Regions from separate parts of the Allobosea sp. OAE506 genome, predicted to be linked through region 2. Evidence: predicted binding sites of a transcription regulator. Region 2 holds the regulator's gene; each other region holds the start of a gene.
The links. The regulator LexA, encoded in region 2, represses DNA repair genes until DNA is damaged. The targets are predictions, from matches to a motif close to TGTTCNNNNTGTGTTCNG.
Positions count from the first base shown of each region.

Region 1: a site for LexA is predicted at 4,852-4,869, ahead of ssb (single-stranded DNA-binding protein). Genes of this name have one in related genera too.
Region 3: a site for LexA is predicted at 3,586-3,603, ahead of ABIE41_RS06705 (LexA family protein). Genes of this name have one in related genera too.

Region 1 is NZ_JBEPOB010000001.1:3,088,870-3,094,966, reverse strand. Features, by position in the region: gene gyrA (DNA gyrase subunit A) at 1-530, shown strand, start outside; gene ABIE41_RS15140 (M20 family metallopeptidase) at 782-1,894, opposite strand; gene motA (flagellar motor stator protein MotA) at 2,334-3,191, shown strand; gene ABIE41_RS15130 (flagellar motor protein MotB) at 3,220-4,092, shown strand; gene ssb (single-stranded DNA-binding protein) at 4,226-4,768, opposite strand; gene ABIE41_RS15120 (DinB family protein) at 5,102-5,680, opposite strand; gene ABIE41_RS15115 (DUF2189 domain-containing protein) at 5,766-6,097, opposite strand, start outside.
Region 2 is NZ_JBEPOB010000001.1:3,591,242-3,597,338, forward strand. Features, by position in the region: gene ABIE41_RS17415 (anthranilate synthase component II) at 1-119, shown strand, start outside; gene trpD (anthranilate phosphoribosyltransferase) at 174-1,187, shown strand; gene trpC (indole-3-glycerol phosphate synthase TrpC) at 1,195-2,007, shown strand; gene moaC (cyclic pyranopterin monophosphate synthase MoaC) at 2,004-2,501, shown strand; gene ABIE41_RS17435 (molybdopterin molybdotransferase MoeA) at 2,501-3,712, shown strand; gene lexA (transcriptional repressor LexA) at 3,823-4,563, shown strand; gene ABIE41_RS17445 (ComEC/Rec2 family competence protein) at 4,576-5,907, opposite strand; gene ABIE41_RS17450 (recombinase family protein) at 5,999-6,097, shown strand, end outside.
Region 3 is NZ_JBEPOB010000001.1:1,371,062-1,377,158, reverse strand. Features, by position in the region: gene ABIE41_RS06720 (Ros/MucR family transcriptional regulator) at 1-117, opposite strand, end outside; gene ABIE41_RS06715 (DUF427 domain-containing protein) at 680-1,171, opposite strand; gene ABIE41_RS06710 (FAD-dependent oxidoreductase) at 1,168-2,892, opposite strand; gene ABIE41_RS06705 (LexA family protein) at 3,623-4,045, shown strand; gene ABIE41_RS06700 (Y-family DNA polymerase) at 4,042-5,322, shown strand; gene ABIE41_RS06695 (hypothetical protein) at 5,322-5,612, shown strand; gene ABIE41_RS06690 (hypothetical protein) at 5,609-5,944, shown strand; gene ABIE41_RS06685 (hypothetical protein) at 6,065-6,097, shown strand, end outside.

The DNA.
Region 1 (6,097 bases), 500 kb from region 2:
CCACCTATCTCAAGGACGCCGCCGCCCAGCGTCGCGCGCTCAATGGCGAGGCCGAGGATGCGGCGGAGGCACCGGCCACCGGCGATGGCGAGGAGACGGCCGGCGAGGTCGAACTCGGCGCCAAGCGGGTCGAGATGCAGCTCGCCGAGCAGTTCATCCTGACGGTGTCGGAGAAGGGCTACGGCAAGCGCAGCTCCTCCTTCGAGTACCGGGTCACCGGCCGCGGCGGCAAGGGCATCGTCGCCATGGTCGTCAACGACCGCAATGGCAAGCTGATCGCCTCCTTCCCGGTCGACGACCGCGACCAGATCATGCTGGTCACCGATGGCGGCCAGGTCATCCGCGTGCCGGTCGATGCCGGCCCGGGCAACCGCATCCGCATCGCCGGCCGCTCGACGCAGGGTGTGACGGTGTTCAACACCGACGCCAGCGAGAAGGTCGTCTCGGTCGAGCGCATCGGCGACGAGGGCGAGAGCGAGGACGGCGAGGCCGAAGCCGGCCCGGCGCCGGAGAGCCCGACCGAAGCGTAAGCGCTTCGCTGCCGGCGAAAACACGAAAGGGGCTGCAGCGATGCAGCCCCTTTTTCGCTGAGGTTTGAGCTGTTCCGGGGCGCGGGTCATCCCGGCCGCAGCGAAGCGGAGCGCCGGGATCCATCGTAGAGCAAAACGAACTAAGGTCTTAGCTCAACAATGGATTCCGGATCAGCGCGGCTTCGCCGCTTGTCCGGAATGACGGCCGACGTGGCGCCCGCGGGACTGCCCGGCTTGCGGCGCCACCGCGCTCACACCGTCTCCAGCAGCCCCTTGATCAGCGCCTGTCGCGGCGCGATCGACGAGATCAGCCCGTATTCGTTCAGCGTATGCGCGCCCTCGCCGTCGATGCCGAGCCCGTCCAGGGTCGGCACGCCGAGCGCGGCGGTGAAGTTGCCGTCCGAACCGCCACCCGTCATCGGGCAGTCCTGCAGGTCGAAGCCGATGCCGGCTGCGATGCGTTTCGCCGTCTCGAACAGCGCCGCGCCTTCGGGGGATTTTTCATAGGGCGGCCGGTTCATGCCCCCGGTCACGGTGATGCGGACATCCGGGTCCTTGGGCGTGAGGCCCAGGATATGGCTCTCCATCGCGGCCCCGTCGGCGGCGCTGGCGACGCGCAGATCGACGCTGAACCAGGCATGCTGGGGAATCACATTGGCCGCCGTGCCGCCGCCCATCAGCGCGACCGTCGTGGTGACGCCGCGGGCGTAATCGGTCAGCCCCTCGATGGCGAGAATCTGGTGGGCGGCTTCGCGGATCGCGCTGCGGCCATCGGCGTGGCGCGCACCGGAATGCGCCGGCCGGCCCTCCAGCTTGACCTCGAAGCGCCCCACCCCCTTTCGCGCCGTGACGATCTTGCCGCCCTCGCGCGCCGGCTCGGTGACGAGCACAGCCGCAGAGGTCCGGCCGATCTCCTCGATCAGCTCACGCGTCGTCGGCGAGCCGATCTCCTCGTCGGGCGTGAACAGGAAGACCAGCGGCCGCTTCGCTCTGCCCGCCAACGCCACCTGCTTGAAGGCCTGCAGCGCCAGGAAGGCACCGCCCTTCATGTCGTAGACGCCGGGCCCATAGAGCCGGTCGCCCTCGACCCGGACGGGCAGGTCGCGCGCGCTGGTGCCCACGGGATGAACCGTATCGAGATGCGACATCACGGCAATGCCAGGCGCGCCGGTGGCCGGACCCGCCCGCAGGATCAGGCTGTTGCCGAGCCCATCGCGGCCGGGGATGCGTTCGACCGCGATCGGCAGGCCTTCGACCTCCGCGGCGACGAGATCCATCATGCCGTTGACGCCGGGGGCGTGTTGGGTGGGGCTCTCCAGCGAAAGCCAAACGGAGAGGGCGGAGACGGGATCGGGCGTGCTCATGATGGCGCGAACCTTGGCCGGCCCATGCCATGCCGGCAAGCGCGGAGCGCAGCAGGGGCGCCCTGCCCTGATGGCATGGCGCCGCACACCATAAGGCGGCTGGCTCAAGGATCGCTCCGGCCTGTCCTGGCAGATCGTCCCGGAGCGCTTCGTCGAACGGGTCACGGGCGGCGACGCAGCCGTCCCCGGCCGCATAATGGACGCGATGACGCAGATGACCAAGTTCGACATCGCCGCACGGGGGCGCGCGGCCGCGGAATGAGCCGTTTCCGCCGCTTCAACGACGCGACAGAGCCCTGATCGCACGGCGCGGGGGCGGAATTCAGCAGCCTGCGAAACAGCCATTCTAAACTCGCCCTTAACCTCAATCAGTCATTTCGTTGGACTGTAGAGGGCGCACGCGGGCTGTACCTGCTGTGGCGCGAGAGTGGCAAAATCCATGCGGCTGATCGTCGGCACAATCATCGTCTTCCTCTGCGTCTTCGGCGGCTACGCGGCGATGGGCGGCAAGCTCCTCGTTCTGTGGCAGCCCTTTGAATTCGTCATCATCCTCGGCGCCGCGATCGGCGCGTTCATCATCGGCAACCCTGGGCCCGTGCTCAAGGGCGTGCCGGGCATGTTCGGCACGCTCGTGAAGGGCCCGAAATACAAGCAGGCTGACTATGTCGAACTGCTGGGGATGCAGTATTCGCTCTACAAGCTCATCAAGCAGAAGGGCATGCTGGCGGTCGAGCAGCACATCGAGAATCCGCACGACTCGACGCTGTTCAACGCCTTCCCGAGCTTCGCGGCGAACCATCACGCGGTCGAATTCGTTTGCGATTACATGCGCATGCTGACCATGGGCGTCAACAACGTCCACGAGATCGACGCGCTCATGGACGAGGAGCTCGAGACGCACCACCAGGAGCAGGAGCGGATCTACGCCGCCATGCAGTCGATCGCCGACGGAACACCGGCGCTCGGCATCGTCGCCGCCGTGCTGGGCGTCATCAAGACGATGGGCTCGATCACCGAGCCGCCGGAGGTGCTGGGCCATCTGATCGGCGGCGCGCTCGTCGGGACCTTCTTCGGCGTTTTCGTCGCCTATGGCTTCTTCGGCCCGATGGCCTCTTCGCTGAAGAGCACCTTCGAGGCGGAATCCAAATACTATCTCTCGCTCAAGGCCGGGCTTCTCGCCCATATCGCCGGCCAGCCGCCGGTGATGGCGGTCGAGTTTGCCCGCAAGGCGCTGATGACCGACGTCCGCCCGACCTTCGCCGAAGTGGAAGCGGCCACCGCCGATCTGCCGGCCTAGACCTGACCCGACCTCCAGCAGGCAGCCGATGGACAAATCCACACAGCCGATCATCATCAAGAAGATCAAGAAGGCCGCCCACGGGCACCATGGCGGGGCCTGGAAGATCGCTTACGCCGACTTCGTGACCGCCATGATGGCGTTCTTCCTGCTGATGTGGCTGATCAGCATGACGACGCAGGAGCAGAAGGTCGGCCTGGCGGAGTATTTTGCGCCGGCCGCCCTCAGCCCCAGCAACAGCGGCGCGGGCGGTCTCATGATGGGCACGGCCCTCGACAAGTCGGGCAGCAAGTCGTCGGCGCCCCGCGACGCAGCGATGGGCACCATCGGCCAGGACGACGGCGCACGCCGGACCGCACTGGGCCGATCCAGCGAACGCGAGTCCAACCACACCGGCGCCGGCCTGCAGTCCCAGCTCAGCGCCGCGGCCAGCATCCGGCAGGCCCTGCAGACCATGCCGGAAGTCGCCGAATTGTCGCGCAACATCGTGATCGAGCCGACCCGGGAGGGGCTGAACGTGTCCCTCCAGGACGAGTACGGCCGCGCCATGTTCGCCGAGGGCGCGATCCAGCCCTATGACCGCACCAAGCAGGTGCTGAAGGCGCTCGCCCCCACACTGCGCCGGCTGCCCAATCGCCTCGCCATCACCGGCCACACGGCCGCCGCGCGTCCGGGCTCGGTCGGCGCCGTCGATCCCTGGAACCTCACGGCCGGGCGCGCCCTCGCGGTGCGCGAGATCCTAACGGGCGCCGGCTTCCCCAGCGACCGCTTCGCCTCCGTGACCGGCCGCGCCGACACCGATCCGGTCTTCCCCGACAATCCCTACAGCCCGCCCAACCGTCGGGTCAGCATCCTGCTGCTCAATGAAGAGCCGCCGATGCCGCCGAGCACCCTGCGCTGACGGCAAGGCACGGCCCGGCGTCGGGGCTTGCCAGAGACCGTCGGACAGAGACCCTGCCGCTCGACAACGAAAAACCCCGAGGCGCTGCACCAGTGCCTCGGGGTTCATGTTTCAGAGGGCCGTCCAGCCGGGGCTAGAACGGGATGTCGTCGTCGAGATGGCTCGAGGAAGAGCGCGGGGCTCCGCCGCCGCCGGCCATCGCCGGCTGGCGCGAACCGCCGCCACCGCCGCCGCCCATCGGGCCCGAGCGGCCGAAGGACGAGCCGGAGGAGCGATCCTCCATCATGCCGCCACCCTCGCCATATTCGTCCGAACCGCCCTGGCCGCGGCTGTCGAGGATGGTCAGTTCGCCGCGATAGCGCTGCAGCACGATTTCGGTGGTGTACTTCTCGACACCAGACTGGTCCTGCCATTTGCGGGTCTGGAGCTGGCCCTCGATATAGATCTTCGAGCCCTTCTTCAGATACTGCTCGGCGACCTTGGCGAGGTTCTCGTTGAAGATCACGACCGAGTGCCACTCGGTGCGCTCCTTCTTCTCGCCGGACTGCTTGTCGCGCCAGGTTTCAGAAGTTGCGATGCGCAGATTGACGACCGGCTCGCCCGAGCCGAGGCGGCGGACTTCGGGATCGCGCCCGAGATTGCCGACCAGAATGACCTTGTTGACGCTGCCAGCCATGAGAGGCTCCATTTCCTGCGCACATCGAAACCGGCCCACGACCGGAGCCGGACCTTACCGGCCGACCGCGCCACTATCAACGATGTTCTCGTTTTGTTCAAGCGCCATTCGAAAGGTTGTCCCCTGATTTCGTCAGGCACGGCGGCGCAGCACCCCCCCTTCATTCCGGGGCTTCGCATTTGCGAAGAGCCCGGAACCCAGAACCGATGTCGCGAAGGAAGGGAAGACGAACCGGCAGCGCCCTAACTGAAGGACTGTCGGTTCTGGGTTCCGGGCTCAGGCCTTCGGCCTGCCCCGGAATGACGGCGCGGTCCGGTGCCGGATCGGCGAGGACTAGCTCCCCTCGCCCCACACCCTCGCCTCGCTCAACCCCAGCGCCGCGAACTCGCCCGCCCGAAGCTCCGCCTCTTCGACCGAGAAGAACTCGTCGAGTTGCGGCGGCGCCACCGACGTGCCGCTGAGCATGGCATGGGCCTGGCCGCGATGATGGGTCTGGTGCTGGAACAGATGCAGCAGCAGCCGGTCGAGCCGCTCGCGCTGAATGCGGGCGCCGCGGTGCACGCTGACGATCCGCTCCAGCCCGCCCATGTCCGTACCTTGGCCCGCCGCCGCTTCGACCATCGCGATCAGCCGCCGGTCCATCGCCTCCTGCGCGGCCTGAAGCTCAGGAAGCGTCGCGCAGGGCTCGCGGTTCGCCCAGGCGGCGGGGCCGAGCGTGCCGCCCTCCATCGCGTCGACATAGAAATGGTCGATGATCAGGATGTGGTTGAGCGTCGCCCGCAGGCTCGGGAAGAACCCGGTGCGCGGCGCCACCCATTCGGCCTGCGAGAGGCCCGCGCAACTGCGCAGCAGCCGGTGATTGGCCCAGAGATTGTTGAAAGCCATCGCGCGATAGGGTCGCAGTTCGTCCATGGTCGGTCCTCCCCGTCGAGGGAGAGACTGACAGGAAGCGTGCGACGCGTCATGGCAGCAGGCGCCGGTGTGCCCGCATCCCGGGTCAGGCCACCGGCTCGACCACCCGCCGGTAGAGATGCCAGGTCGCATGGCCAAGCACGGGCAGCAGCACGACGAGGCCGAGAAAGGCCGGCAGCATCGCCACCAGGCACAGCGCCGCAATCAGCGCCGCGAAGCCCAGCATCGGCAGTGGGTTCGTCGACACCGCCCGCACGCTGGTGATCATGGCGGTGATGAAATCGACCTCGCGGTCGAGCAGCAATGGAAAGGAGATCACCGTCAGCGAGAACAGGATCGTGGCCAGCACGGCGCCGACGAGGTTGCCGACGGCCAGGAACATCAGCCCCTCCGGCGTCGAGGTGAGCACGGTCAGGA
Region 2 (6,097 bases):
AGTTCCACCCCGAAAGCATCGCCTCTGAGCACGGCGCCACGATCCTGCGCAATTTCCTCGACCTCGCGGAGCGATGGCAGCGCGAGCATGCGACGCCCGCTTTGGCCGAGGCCGACTGAGCGCCGGCCCGTACCAGCCGCCTTCCCGATCGCCCGTTTTTCCGCAGAGTTCCCATGGACGATTTCAAGCCCTTCATCGCCAAGGTCGCGACCGGCGCCTCGCTATCGCGGGACGAGGCGCGCGACGCCTTCGACACCATCCTCTCCGGCGGCGTCACCAATGCGCAGGCGGCCGCCTTCCTGATGGCGTTGCGCGTGCGCGGCGAGACCACCGAGGAGATCACCGGCGCGGTGGGCGCGATGCGCGGCAAGATGCTGACGGTCGACGCGCCCGCCGATGCCATCGACATCGTCGGCACGGGCGGGGATTCCTCGGGCTCCTACAATGTCTCGACGCTGGCCTCGATCATCACGGCGGCCTGCGGCGTGCCGGTCGCCAAGCATGGCAACCGCGCCGCCTCCTCGAAGACGGGCACGGCCGACGTGCTGATGGCGCTCGGCGTCAAGGTCGGCCTCGAGCCGGCGGCGACGGCGCGCTGCATCGCGCAGGCCGGCGTCGGCTTCATGTTCGCGCCGACGCATCACGCCTCGATGCGCCATGTCGCGCCGGTGCGCGTCGAACTCGGCACGCGCACGATCTTCAACCTGCTCGGCCCACTCTCCAACCCGGCCGGCGTCAAGAAGCAGCTCATCGGCGCCTTCTCGGAGACCTGGCTCGAGCCGATGGTGAAGGTGCTGGCGAGCCTCGGCTCGACGCGGGTCTGGGCTGTCCACGGCTCCGACGGGCTCGACGAGATCACCACGACGGGGCCGACCCGCGTGGTCTCTTTGGACAACGGCAAAATCGAGAGCTTCCAGATCTCGCCCGAGGATGTCGGGCTGGCCCGCGCGAGGCCGGAGGATCTGCGCGGCGGCGAGCCGGCGCAGAACGCCGAGGCGCTGCGAGCGGTGCTCGACGGGCAGAAGACCGCCTTCCGCGACATCGCCGCCTTCAACGCCGCGGCCGCGCTGCTGGTCGCCGGCCGGGCGGGCGATCTGCGCGACGGCTTCGCGCAGGCGAATGCAGCGCTCGACAGCGGCAAGGCGAAGGCGACGCTCGCCGCCCTCGTCTCCAGTTCGAACGCGTGAGGGCCCGATGAGCGACATTCTCGCGAAGATCGAAGCCTATAAGCGCCAGGAGATTGCGGCCGCCAAACTGGCGATCCCGCAGGACCAGATCGAGCGGCTGGCGCGCGATGCCGGCCCGACGCACGGCTTCGCCGAGGCGCTGGCCTCCCAGCACGCCGCCGGCCACCCGGCGCTGATCGCCGAGATCAAGAAGGCCTCGCCCTCCAAGGGGCTGATCCGCGCCGACTTCGACCCGCCCGTGCTGGCGCGCGCCTATGCCGCTGGCGGGGCCGCCTGCCTCTCCGTTCTGACCGACGGCCCCTCCTTCCAGGGCCGTCCGGAATTCCTGCTGCAGGCGCGCGCGGCGTCGGGGCTGCCCGTGCTGCGCAAGGATTTCCTCTACGATCCCTATCAGGTCTACGAGGCGCGGGCCTGGGGCGCAGACTGCATCCTGATCATCATGGCCGGCGTCGACGACGCCACGGCGCGCGCGCTGGAGACCACCGCCTTCGACCTCGGCATGGATGTGCTGGTCGAGGTCCATGATGACGTCGAGCTCGACCGGGCGCTCGCGCTGAAGAGCCGCCTGCTCGGCATCAACAACCGCGACCTGCGCGATTTCACCGTCGATCTCGCTGTGACCGAACGTCTCGCGCCGCGCGTGCCGGCCGACCGGATCGTCATCAGCGAGAGCGGCATCTTCAGCCACGCCGATATCGGCCGGCTGAACGGCGCCGGCGTCCGGACCTTCCTCGTCGGCGAAAGCCTGATGCGGCAGGCCGATGTGACGGGTGCGACCCGCGAGCTGCTAACCGGCCGGGCCCAGGAGAGCGCCGCGTGAGCGGGCTCAGCCATCTCGACGCCCAGGGCCAGGCGCATATGGTCGATGTCGGCGACAAGGCCGAGACCTCGCGCACGGCCATCGCGGAAGGCTGCGTTGTGATGCAGCCGCAGACGCTGGCGATCGTGCGCGCCGGCGACGCCAAGAAGGGCGACGTGCTCGGCACGGCGCGGCTCGCCGGCATCATGGCCGCCAAGCGCAGCCATGAGCTGATCCCGCTCTGCCACCCGCTGCTGATCACCAAGATCGCGGTCGATCTCGCGATCGACGACGCGCTGCCCGGCATCCGGGTGCGCGCCGAGGTCAAGGTCAAGGGCCAGACCGGCGTCGAGATGGAGGCGCTCACCGCCGTCAGCGTCGCCTGCCTGACCGTTTACGACATGGTCAAGGCGGCCGACCGCGGCATGCGGATCGAGGGTATCCGGCTGATCCACAAATCCGGCGGCAAGTCGGGCGTGTTCGAGGCTGACGTCACCGCCAGGGGACAGGGCTGATGGCCCTGACGCCGGTCCCCGTCGCGCTGCGCGCGCTGCTTGACAGCGTGCCTGGTCCAACGCCCATCGAGACGCTGCCGCTGGCGCAGTGCGCCTGGCGGGTGCTCGGGTCCGACATCGCGGCGCTGCGGACGCAGCCACCCTTCGCCAATTCGGCCATGGACGGCTATGCGGTGCGGGCGGACGATCTCACGCCCGGGACCGAACTGCGCGTTCTCGGCGAATCCGCGGCCGGGCGCTCCTTCGGCGGCAGCGTGGCCGCCGGCGAGGCGGTGCGCATCTTCACCGGCGCGCCGATCCCCGAGGGCGCCGACACCATCCTGATCCAGGAGAACGCCGACGGTGTCGGCTCGGCCGCGATCACCGTCCGCGAGGGCGCGCCGAAGGGCAAGTTCATCCGCAAGGCCGGGCTCGACTTCAGCCTGAACGACAGCCTGCTCGCCACCGGGACCCGCCTCGACAGCGCCGCACTCGGGCTCTCCGCCGCTGCGGGCCACCCGGCGCTGCCGGTGCGCCGCAAGCCGCTGGTCGCGATCCTCGCCACCGGCGACGAGTTGGTGCTGCCGGGCGAGACCGTGGGGCCGGACCAGATCGTCGCCTCCAACTCCTTTGCGCTCGCCGCTTTGGTCGAGCAGGCTGGCGGAACCGCGCTCGATCTCGGCATCGCACGCGACGACCATGCCGACCTCGCCGAACGAATCGGCCGGGCGCGGCAAGCCGGTGCCGATGTGCTGGTGACTTTGGGCGGCGCCTCGGTCGGAGCGCATGACCTCGTCCAGGAGGCGCTGAAGCGCGCCGGGATGGATCTCGGCTTCTGGAAGATCGCGATGCGGCCGGGCAAGCCGATGATGACAGGCCGGCTCGGCCCGATGGTCGCGATCGGCCTGCCGGGCAACCCGGTGTCCTCGATCGTCTGCGGACATCTCTTTGTCGTCCCGGTGGTCGAGGCCCTGCTCGGCATGCCCTCGCCCGAGCGCGACCGCAGCGAGCCCGGGCTGCTGGGGCGCGACATGCCCGCCAATGACGAGCGCGAGGATTATCTGCGCTCCAGCCTGGTGCTGACCGACTCGGGCTGGGAGGCCACGCCCTTCGAGCGGCAGGATTCCTCGATGCTCGGGTTGCTCGCCCAGGCGCAGGCGCTGGCGATCCGCACGGTCTTCGCGCCGGCCGCCGCTAAGGGCGATCCCTGCCGCTTCATCCGCCTGCGCTGAGGGGCGACACGGGCACGTCGGCTTGCGGAACACAACGCGAACGGGTATGGTGTTCGTGATTTGTTTCGAATCTGCGGTGATCGGCAGATTTCAGAGCGCCGGCGGGGATCATGCTGACACGCAAACAGTTCGAACTGCTTCGTTTCATACAGGAGCGACTGCGCGAAAGCGGCGTTCCCCCCTCCTTCGACGAGATGAAGGATGCGCTCGACCTCAAGTCGAAATCCGGCATTCACCGCCTGATCATGGCGCTCGAGGAGCGCGGCTTCATCCGCCGTCTTCCGAACCGGGCGCGGGCGCTCGAAGTGATCAAGCTGCCCGACGGTGCCGGCGGCGGGCTGCAGCCCGGTGCGCGCCGCTTCAACCCCTCGATCGTCCAGGGCGGGCTCGGCAAGGAGACGCCGCCGGCCAAGGACGGGCTGCCCGGCCGGGTACGGCCGGTCGAGACGGCATCGGAGGATGCCCGCAACACGATCGCGATCCCTGTCATGGGCCGCATCGCCGCGGGCACGCCGATCTCGGCGATCCAGAGCCGCAGCCACAGCGTCGCGCTGCCCGCCGACATGCTGGGCTCGGGCGAGCATTTCGCGCTGGAGGTCCGTGGAGACTCGATGGTCGAGGCCGGCATTCTCGACGGCGACACAGTGGTGATCCGCCGCCAGGACACCGCCAACACCGGCGATATCATCGTCGCGCTGATCGACGACGAGGAGGCGACGCTGAAGCGGCTGCGCAAGCGCGGCTCCTCGATCGCGCTGGAAGCGGCCAATCCCGCCTATGAGACGCGCGTGCTCGGCCCCGACCGGGTCAAGATCCAGGGCCGGCTGGTCAATCTGATGCGGCGCTACTGACCGGCAGCCGCCTTAAGGGAGGCGCTCGGCATCGGGCGCGTCCTCGCCCGGCGGCGGCGGAGCTGTGCTCGCGGGTGTTGGCGCGGGCTGGGGACGACGGCGGCTCCAGGGCCGTTCGCCGGTATCCTGTGCCGCGAGGTTTTGCCAGCCAGACCTGGTCTTGACGAGTGCGGTCGCCCCGTCGCGTAGCAGCGCCATCCTGTCGATCAGCCGCGCGCGGCAGGTCGCGGTCCAGGGGATCGGTGTCACCACCACATCGGCGCGGCGACAATCCTCGATGATGGCGAGCCGGTCCTGCGCATAGGCGATACTGTGCCCCTCCTTCGTCGTCATGACGCAGCCGCGGGCATCGCAGGCCGCGCCCTTGCGCAATGAGGGATCGTCGGGCTGGCGGCCGTCGCCATCCGCCGTCAGCCATTGCTGCATGACGAAGCGGCTCGGCTTGCCTGCAATGACCAGCAGGCCGTCCCTGCCGCGCACCGCGATGCCCGAGCCGTCGCGCTCGATCAGGATCGCCGGCTTGTCGGGTTTGGCCGCAACGGCGACGCCTGTGACCAGCGGCAGGATGGCCAACAGGCGCAGCTTCGTCGTCCACAGCGTCGCCCAGAGCAGCGCGGCGGCAAAGCAGCCGAGCGCGGCCGGGCCGAAGGCCGCCAGCACGAGGGTCGAGTGGTCGATGGTCGCGACCCAGTGCGCCAGCTTCAGCACCACCTCCGAGGCCATGCCCATCAGCCACCAGGCCGGCGCGTCCAGCCCGAAGGGATAGGCGAGCACGCCAAAAACGGCGGCCGGCATGACGAAGAGCGAGACGAAGGGCAGCGCCAGCGCGTTGCCCAGCAGGCCGAAGGGGTTGAAGGTCTGGAAATGATAGGCGCCGAAGGGCGCCGTCGCCGCCGTGGCCAGCAGGGTCGTCACGATGATGCCGCTGGCGGCGATCCAGAGCGGGCGCAGCGGCCAGGGCAGTGCGGGTGGCGGCTGCAACCGGCCGCGCTCCTCCCAGCGCTCGGCAAAGGCGATCAGCGCCGCGACCGCGCCAAAGGACATCTGGAAGCTCGGCCCCAGCAGCGCCTCGGGCTCGCGCAGCAGAACGATCATCGCGGCGAGCGCGAGATTGCGCATGCTCAGCGCCGGGCGATCGACGAGGATCGCGCCCAGCATCACCAGCGTCATGATCAGCGAGCGCACCGTCGCAACCTCGGCACCCGAGAACACACAATAGGCGACCGAGCCCGCCATGGCCGCGAGCGCGGCGATCTTCTTGACAGGCAGACGCAGCGCCAGCGTCTGCGAGAGGGCGAGCAGCGCCCGCACCAGCCAGAAGATGGTCCCGGCGGCCAACACCATGTGCAAGCCCGAGATCGAGACGATGTTAGATAGATATTGCCGGCAGCGATTCCGATACGGTAGGCAAAGGCCATAAACCGGAGCCAATCCATTGACCAATAAAGCATACTCATACACTCGAATTTCAAGTAAGCATCAACGGCAGGGCGTGGGCATTGCACGCCAAATCGCAAACACGCAAGCATACTGC
Region 3 (6,097 bases), 2.2 Mb from region 2:
TGCGTAGACGCTTGCGATGACACCCGGAAGGTCCGATGTGGTGACATTGTTGTTTGCCACAAAGGCTGAGACAATATCGGCTGCCAGTTCGACCAAGTTTTCGTTTTTCACCGACATTATCCCGTGTTTTTGTTAAGTCTCAACGTATTATCTCAGCCTGCCAGTGACTTGCTGATAGGCAATTCGTTCCGTTTATTTGCTTTATCCGCAAGGCAAAATAACGGTTGTCCTCTGGAATTTTTGCGACGCCAGTCAATTTTGGCCGGCGACATCGGTGTCTCGCTTGACGAAGCCTGCAGTCGCGAGAAAAGGCGGCTCGGCCGATGAGGGCGCTTTCACGTGAACGGATTTGCGCGCAGGGACGAGGCTGGCGCCTCCACGCGGCAGCGGAACCCTTTTGGGCCATAGTCCATGTGGGCCTTCCCGTTGAGTTGGCCCGCCAGGATCCGCTCGATCATGCGGGAGCCGAAACCCCGACGCTCGGGGGGACTGGCGGGAGGGCCGCTATACTGTTTAGGGCACAGCGTTGGTCAGAAATGACGCAAGAAATCGCAACTCACCCGTCCTACGATGTTAACGCGACGTGTTCGGCGGCGTTGGTGCATAGCTCGTTCGTGGCTATCGCCAAGCTAACAGCCGCCTCCGGAATAGGCTCCTTCAAAACTGTCTCCACGGTGCGTCACCAGAAGCGGCTTCCAGGCACGCCCTTGAAGGGCCCGACGACATGCGAGGTGATCCAGCCGCCATAGAAGCCTCCGGCTTGCGGCGTCACCTGCTCCCCATCGACCAGGCACTCGTCGAACGGCTTTGCATAGAACGCGATCAAGCCCGCCAAGATCGCGAAGGACGGAGCCGGTGACGGATAGTGCCAGCCGATCTGTTTGAGGGTCTCGTCCGCGAGCACGAGGTCGACGTAGGTCGCCTGTCCTTTCCACTCGCAGATCGACCGATGCGGCGACGCCAGCAGGCGCGCGTTCACACAATCCGGCGGCAGATAATAGGTGGGCGGATGGCTGGTTTCGATGACCCTGACCGAAGCTTTAGTGTCGGCAATTGTCTGGCCACGATACCTGATCAGGATGTGACGCGCACACGGCTCTGCGATGGCGGGGCGTGGATAGGACCAGACACTCTCTTGGTCTGGTCCGGCAGGATCAGGGGTGATGTTCATGGCTCGCCCTTGTGCGGTTTCGCTTCTTCAAATGGCGCGTTCGGCGAAGGGCGGCGCGGCTGGGACGGCTCATCCCTGCGATGTGCCAGATAGGCGTGGATCCGCGCGACGACAGCCGCGCCCTCTCCAATCGCGCCGCCGACACGCTTCACTGATCCGGCGCGGATGTCTCCGATCGCGAAGATGCCGGGAAGGTCGGTTTCGAGCGAACCATCGGTCATGACGAAGCCCTTGTCGTCCAGCGCCATGCCACAGCTAGCGAGCCAGTCAGAAGCCGGGTCCGCGCCGATGAAGAGAAACAGGTTGCGGATCGGCGCATTTGTCTCTTCGCCCGACATACGGTCGCGCCATGTCAGGCTTCGCAAGCCGGTCTCGTCACCGTCGAGGCTCACGATCTCGGTGTGTGGCATGAGCTCGATCCGTGGGTCGGCGGCGATGCGGTCGATCAGATAGCGCGACATGGTGTCGGCGAGACCAGGTCCGCGTACCATCATCCTCACCTTGGTAGCATGCTGGGCTAGGAAGACGGCCGCCTGGCCCGCCGAATTGCCACCGCCGACGAGCACGACCTCCTGCCGGCTGCAGAACTGCGCCTCGATCGGCGAGGCCCAGTACCAAACGCCACGGCCGTCGAATTCAGCGAGCCGGCCGATCGGCGGGCGGCGATAGCGCGCGCCCGAGGCGACGATGACCGCCCGCGCGCAATAGCGGCGGCCATCCTCGGCATCCAGCAGGTTGACGCCGCCTGCGCCGCCAAATGTCAGCGCGGTGATGGTGGTTGGAATTGCAATTTCGACTCCGAATTTCTGCGCCTGCACGAAGCCGCGCGCCGTCAGGGCCTGCCCGGTAATCCCGGTCGGGAAGCCGAAATAGTTCTCGATCCGAGCGCTCGCGCCGGCTTGGCCGCCGAAGCTGCGCCGATCAAGCACCACGACCGACAGTCCTTCCGAGGCTGCATAGACGGAGGCCGCGAGCCCGGCCGGTCCGGCGCCGACGATCGCGACGTCATAGATTCGCGAGGGGTCGGCCTGTCCGATCATGCCGAGCGCCTGTGCGAGCGCTCTTTCGGAGGGCGCTCTGAGCACCGTGCCGTCAGCGAGGAGCGCGAGGGGATAGTCCGCTACTACGGGGTGGATCGTCGTCAGGAGGTCCCGGGCATCCTGATCAATGTCGGGATCGAGCGCGCGGAACGGCAGGCCGTTGCGGCTGAGAAAGTTGGCCAGCGCCACCCGGCCCGGATGATCCGCCGGCGCAATCAGCAACGGGCCGCCCGCGCCGCTGGCGATCAGCTCGACTCGGCGCAAGATCAGCGCGCGGGTGATCCTTTCGCCCAGCATCGCGTCGGCGACAAGCAAAGCACGGAGGTCGGCCGGGTCGAGTACGATCGCCTCGCTGTCCTCGACGGCGACGCCGTCGACCAGCGCCGGCTTGCCGGACAACCCAGCCGTCTCGCCGATGATCGAGCCCGGTCCGTGGTCCGCCACGGGAACTCCCCGGCCCGTCGCGTCATGGCGCGCGATTGCGACACGGCCGCTGACGAGAACGAGCAGCCCGATCCCGACCTCGCCAGTTCGAAATAGCGCAACGCCGGCGGCGTAGCGTCGCCGCATGCCGAAGCCCGCCACGCGAGCGATTTCGCTCTCGCTTAGGATCGGAAACATCTGGTCGTGGCGCTGTGCGCCCGGTCGTGGACTCTCGGTCATGGCGCCTCCTGCCGTCATCCTATGCGAGGATAGCGACACTCGGCAGAGCCCGTCTCATGGGCGCTGTATAATTTCGGCGTTGGCTCGATAGGGCGCGTCGGCTGGCTGCTCTCTCCGCGAACGCTGGGCAGCGCCCCCCTTGAGGCATGTTCTTCGGATCAGGTGCTAGAACCGATCGTGTCGCGGCTCCCGTCGCGCAGGCCAGCTGCAACACGTTGGAGAAGGGCTACCGCAAATCGGCGCAAAACTACCAACGCCCGGTCTCTGGCATACATCGGCGATGAAGCAACGGCGCGGTCCCGCTATCTTTCGCACGCGTTAGCCGCCTAAACAGTTGGCCTTTTATATCGAAGTCGCCCGTCCAATCCGTCGCCATCATGACGGCCAAGATGGGTCGGTGGTGGTCGCCCACGAGCCGTCCAGCAAGGTCTGCTTACCCGGTAACGAGCCCAACGGGGGACGTTAGACAACGCTGCCTCGAAGCTCTCAAGGAAGGAAGACAACCAGATTTTTTGAAGCGCCTGAGCGCAAATTTTCGGTCGGCGATCGCCCCAGTGGCGCATTGCGGAAGTTGCGTCGTGTCGCGCCCGCGGCGTCAGAGGCCGTGCAAGCTCACGCATCTTGTGGTCAGATCCGTCCACCACCTGCTGCTGGTCATGGACACGCGGATTTCCGCTGATGCAACCGCACGCTTGACTCTAGCGCGACGTTTGTTCTGATTATGTTCTCTTTGTTGGGAACGCAAACAATGCAAATTTCGCCGGTCGTCGTTGGCCTACCGATCTACCTGCCGGTCTATCTGAAGGCGGTACGGGCGGGCTTCCCAAGCCCGGCGGACGACTACCTGGACCAACCGATCGATCTAACCCGGACGCTCATTCAGAACGCCCCGGCGACCTTCATCATGACGGTGGCCGGAGATAGCGCGATCGACGTCGGCATCTTCGACGGCAGTCTGATCACGGTCGATCGAAGCCTAGTTCCCAAGGACGGCGACGCCGTCGTCGTCGACGTCAACGGAGAGCGCAGCATCAAGGTCTTCAGGATTGTCGGAGGACGATCCAGCCTCGCGTTCGGTAACCGACGCTACCCCGATTACGACCCTGGGCCGGATGCCGAGATCGACGTCTTCGGCGTCGTGACCAACACGGTCCGGCGCTTCCGCCGATGACCCGGTCCTTTGCCTTGATCGATGGGAACAGCTTCTACTGCTCCTGCGAGAGGGTTTTCGATCCGAAGTTGCGCCGCCGCCCTGTGATCGTGCTCTCGAACAACGATGGCTGCGCCGTCGCGCGCACGGCCGAGGCCAAGGCGCTCGGGATCCAAATGGGCGCGCCGATGTTCACGATCCGCGACCTCTGCAGGCGCGAGGGCGTGGTCGTGTTCTCATCAAACTACACGCTCTATGGCGACATGAGCCGCCGGATGAACACGGTCTATGAGCGGTTCGCGTCCGACATCGAGGTCTACTCGATCGACGAGAGCTTCCTCGACATGAGCCCGGTGGCACCCGGCCAGCGCGAGGAGATGGCACGGGACCTGCGCTCGACCGTATCGACCTGGACGGGCGTTCCCACCTGCGTCGGCATCGGTCCCACGAAGACCCTGGCCAAGCTGGCCAACAAGATCGCCAAGAGCACGCCACAGCTGCGCGGAGTCTGCGACCTCACCAGTGATGAGGCCCGGTCCGAATGGCTGCCGCTGGTGGGGCTCGAGGATGTCTGGGGCATCGGCCGCGCAAGCCAGGCCAAGCTTGCCGCCTTCGGCTGTCACACCGCCGCCGACGTCGCCGCGCTCACTCCCAAGCTCGCCCGTAAGAGCCTGACAGTCGTCGGCGAGCGCATCATCCATGAACTCCGGGGAACGCCTTGCATTGATCTGGAGAGCGTGGCGCCAACCCGGAAGGGCTGCGCCGTCACGCGAAGCTTCGCGGGCCGCGTCGAGAGCCTAGACATGATGCAGGAAGCCATTGCGGCTCATGCGACGAGGCTCGGCGAGAAGCTACGTCATCATGGTCTGGCGACGGACCACGTCACGGTCTTCTTTCACACATCGCCGCACGATCGCGGGCCCTCGCGCTCCGTCTCGACCACCGTCGATTTCCCCGAGGCGAGCAACGACACGCTCGCCCTTGTCCGCGCGGCCAAGTGGGGTGTCCGTCGGATCTGGAAGTATGGGTACCGCTACGCCAAGGCCGGGCTGATGACGGTCGACCTCGTGCCGCTGGAGGCCTCGCAGCGGGCATTGATCGGTGCCCTCGATCGGGAGAAGTCCGGCCGACTGATGGAAGCCTTGGACGCCTGCAACCGGAAGCTCGGACGAGGCGTTGTCTTCCCCGCGGCGGCAGGCATCGCTCGCCAGAAGAAGGCCTGGGTCACGAAATTCGAGATGCGGTCGCCGCGATACACGACGCGGCTGGAGGAAGTCCCCGTGATCGGGAGAGCGTGATGGGGTTCGATCATCAGGTTGAGATGAAGCTTGCGGCCAAGGACGCGACCGGGCGGCTCCGGCGGATCGAAAGCTGGTGCGCAGACTGGGAGATTAGCTTTCGGGTACTGAACCGCTTCGCGGGTTCGGAGACGATCCGCATCGCGTTCGAAGACCAGCGTCTGGCGCGGGCATTCATCGGCCATTTTGGTGGGGTCGTCGTCGACGAGCGCGAGATCCAGGATGCAGTAGCCGGCGACAGGGCCGATGAAGATGCCTACGATCGGCTGGCGCGGGAGTATCCCGATTGAGCGGCCGCTCTTATCCGACCACACCCGATGGCCGGTATTTTCTGGTCGCGGGGCGGCTGTGGCGTTCCACGAACCCGGCCATCCCCGAAGACCGTCGTCATCGGCTCGTCGCGGATCTTATGGATGCTCGGCGGGCCGTGAAAGACGCCAAGCGCGGCAATGGCGAGCTCAGCGCCGCTCGACAAGCTGTCGACGCGGCCAAAGTCGCCTTAGGCGAACGCGGACCGGTCTGGTGGCAGGACGGCGCGCCCGACCTCAACCGTCACCTGGCAAAGAACACGGCTTATGCAGAATGGGCGGCGGGGTTGAAGAATTGCGGGATGGGGACCTAGATTGATGCGGCCGGGCCAACAGCCGCGGGAGGGCGGCATGCGGAAGCAAACCGTCAAACTGACGACCCGCGTGGGTATCGAAGGGGCCTATCGGGTCGACCTGCCGCTCGATCCAGTACCTTGAACGAGCGGCTGTTCGCCATCGGCCTATGG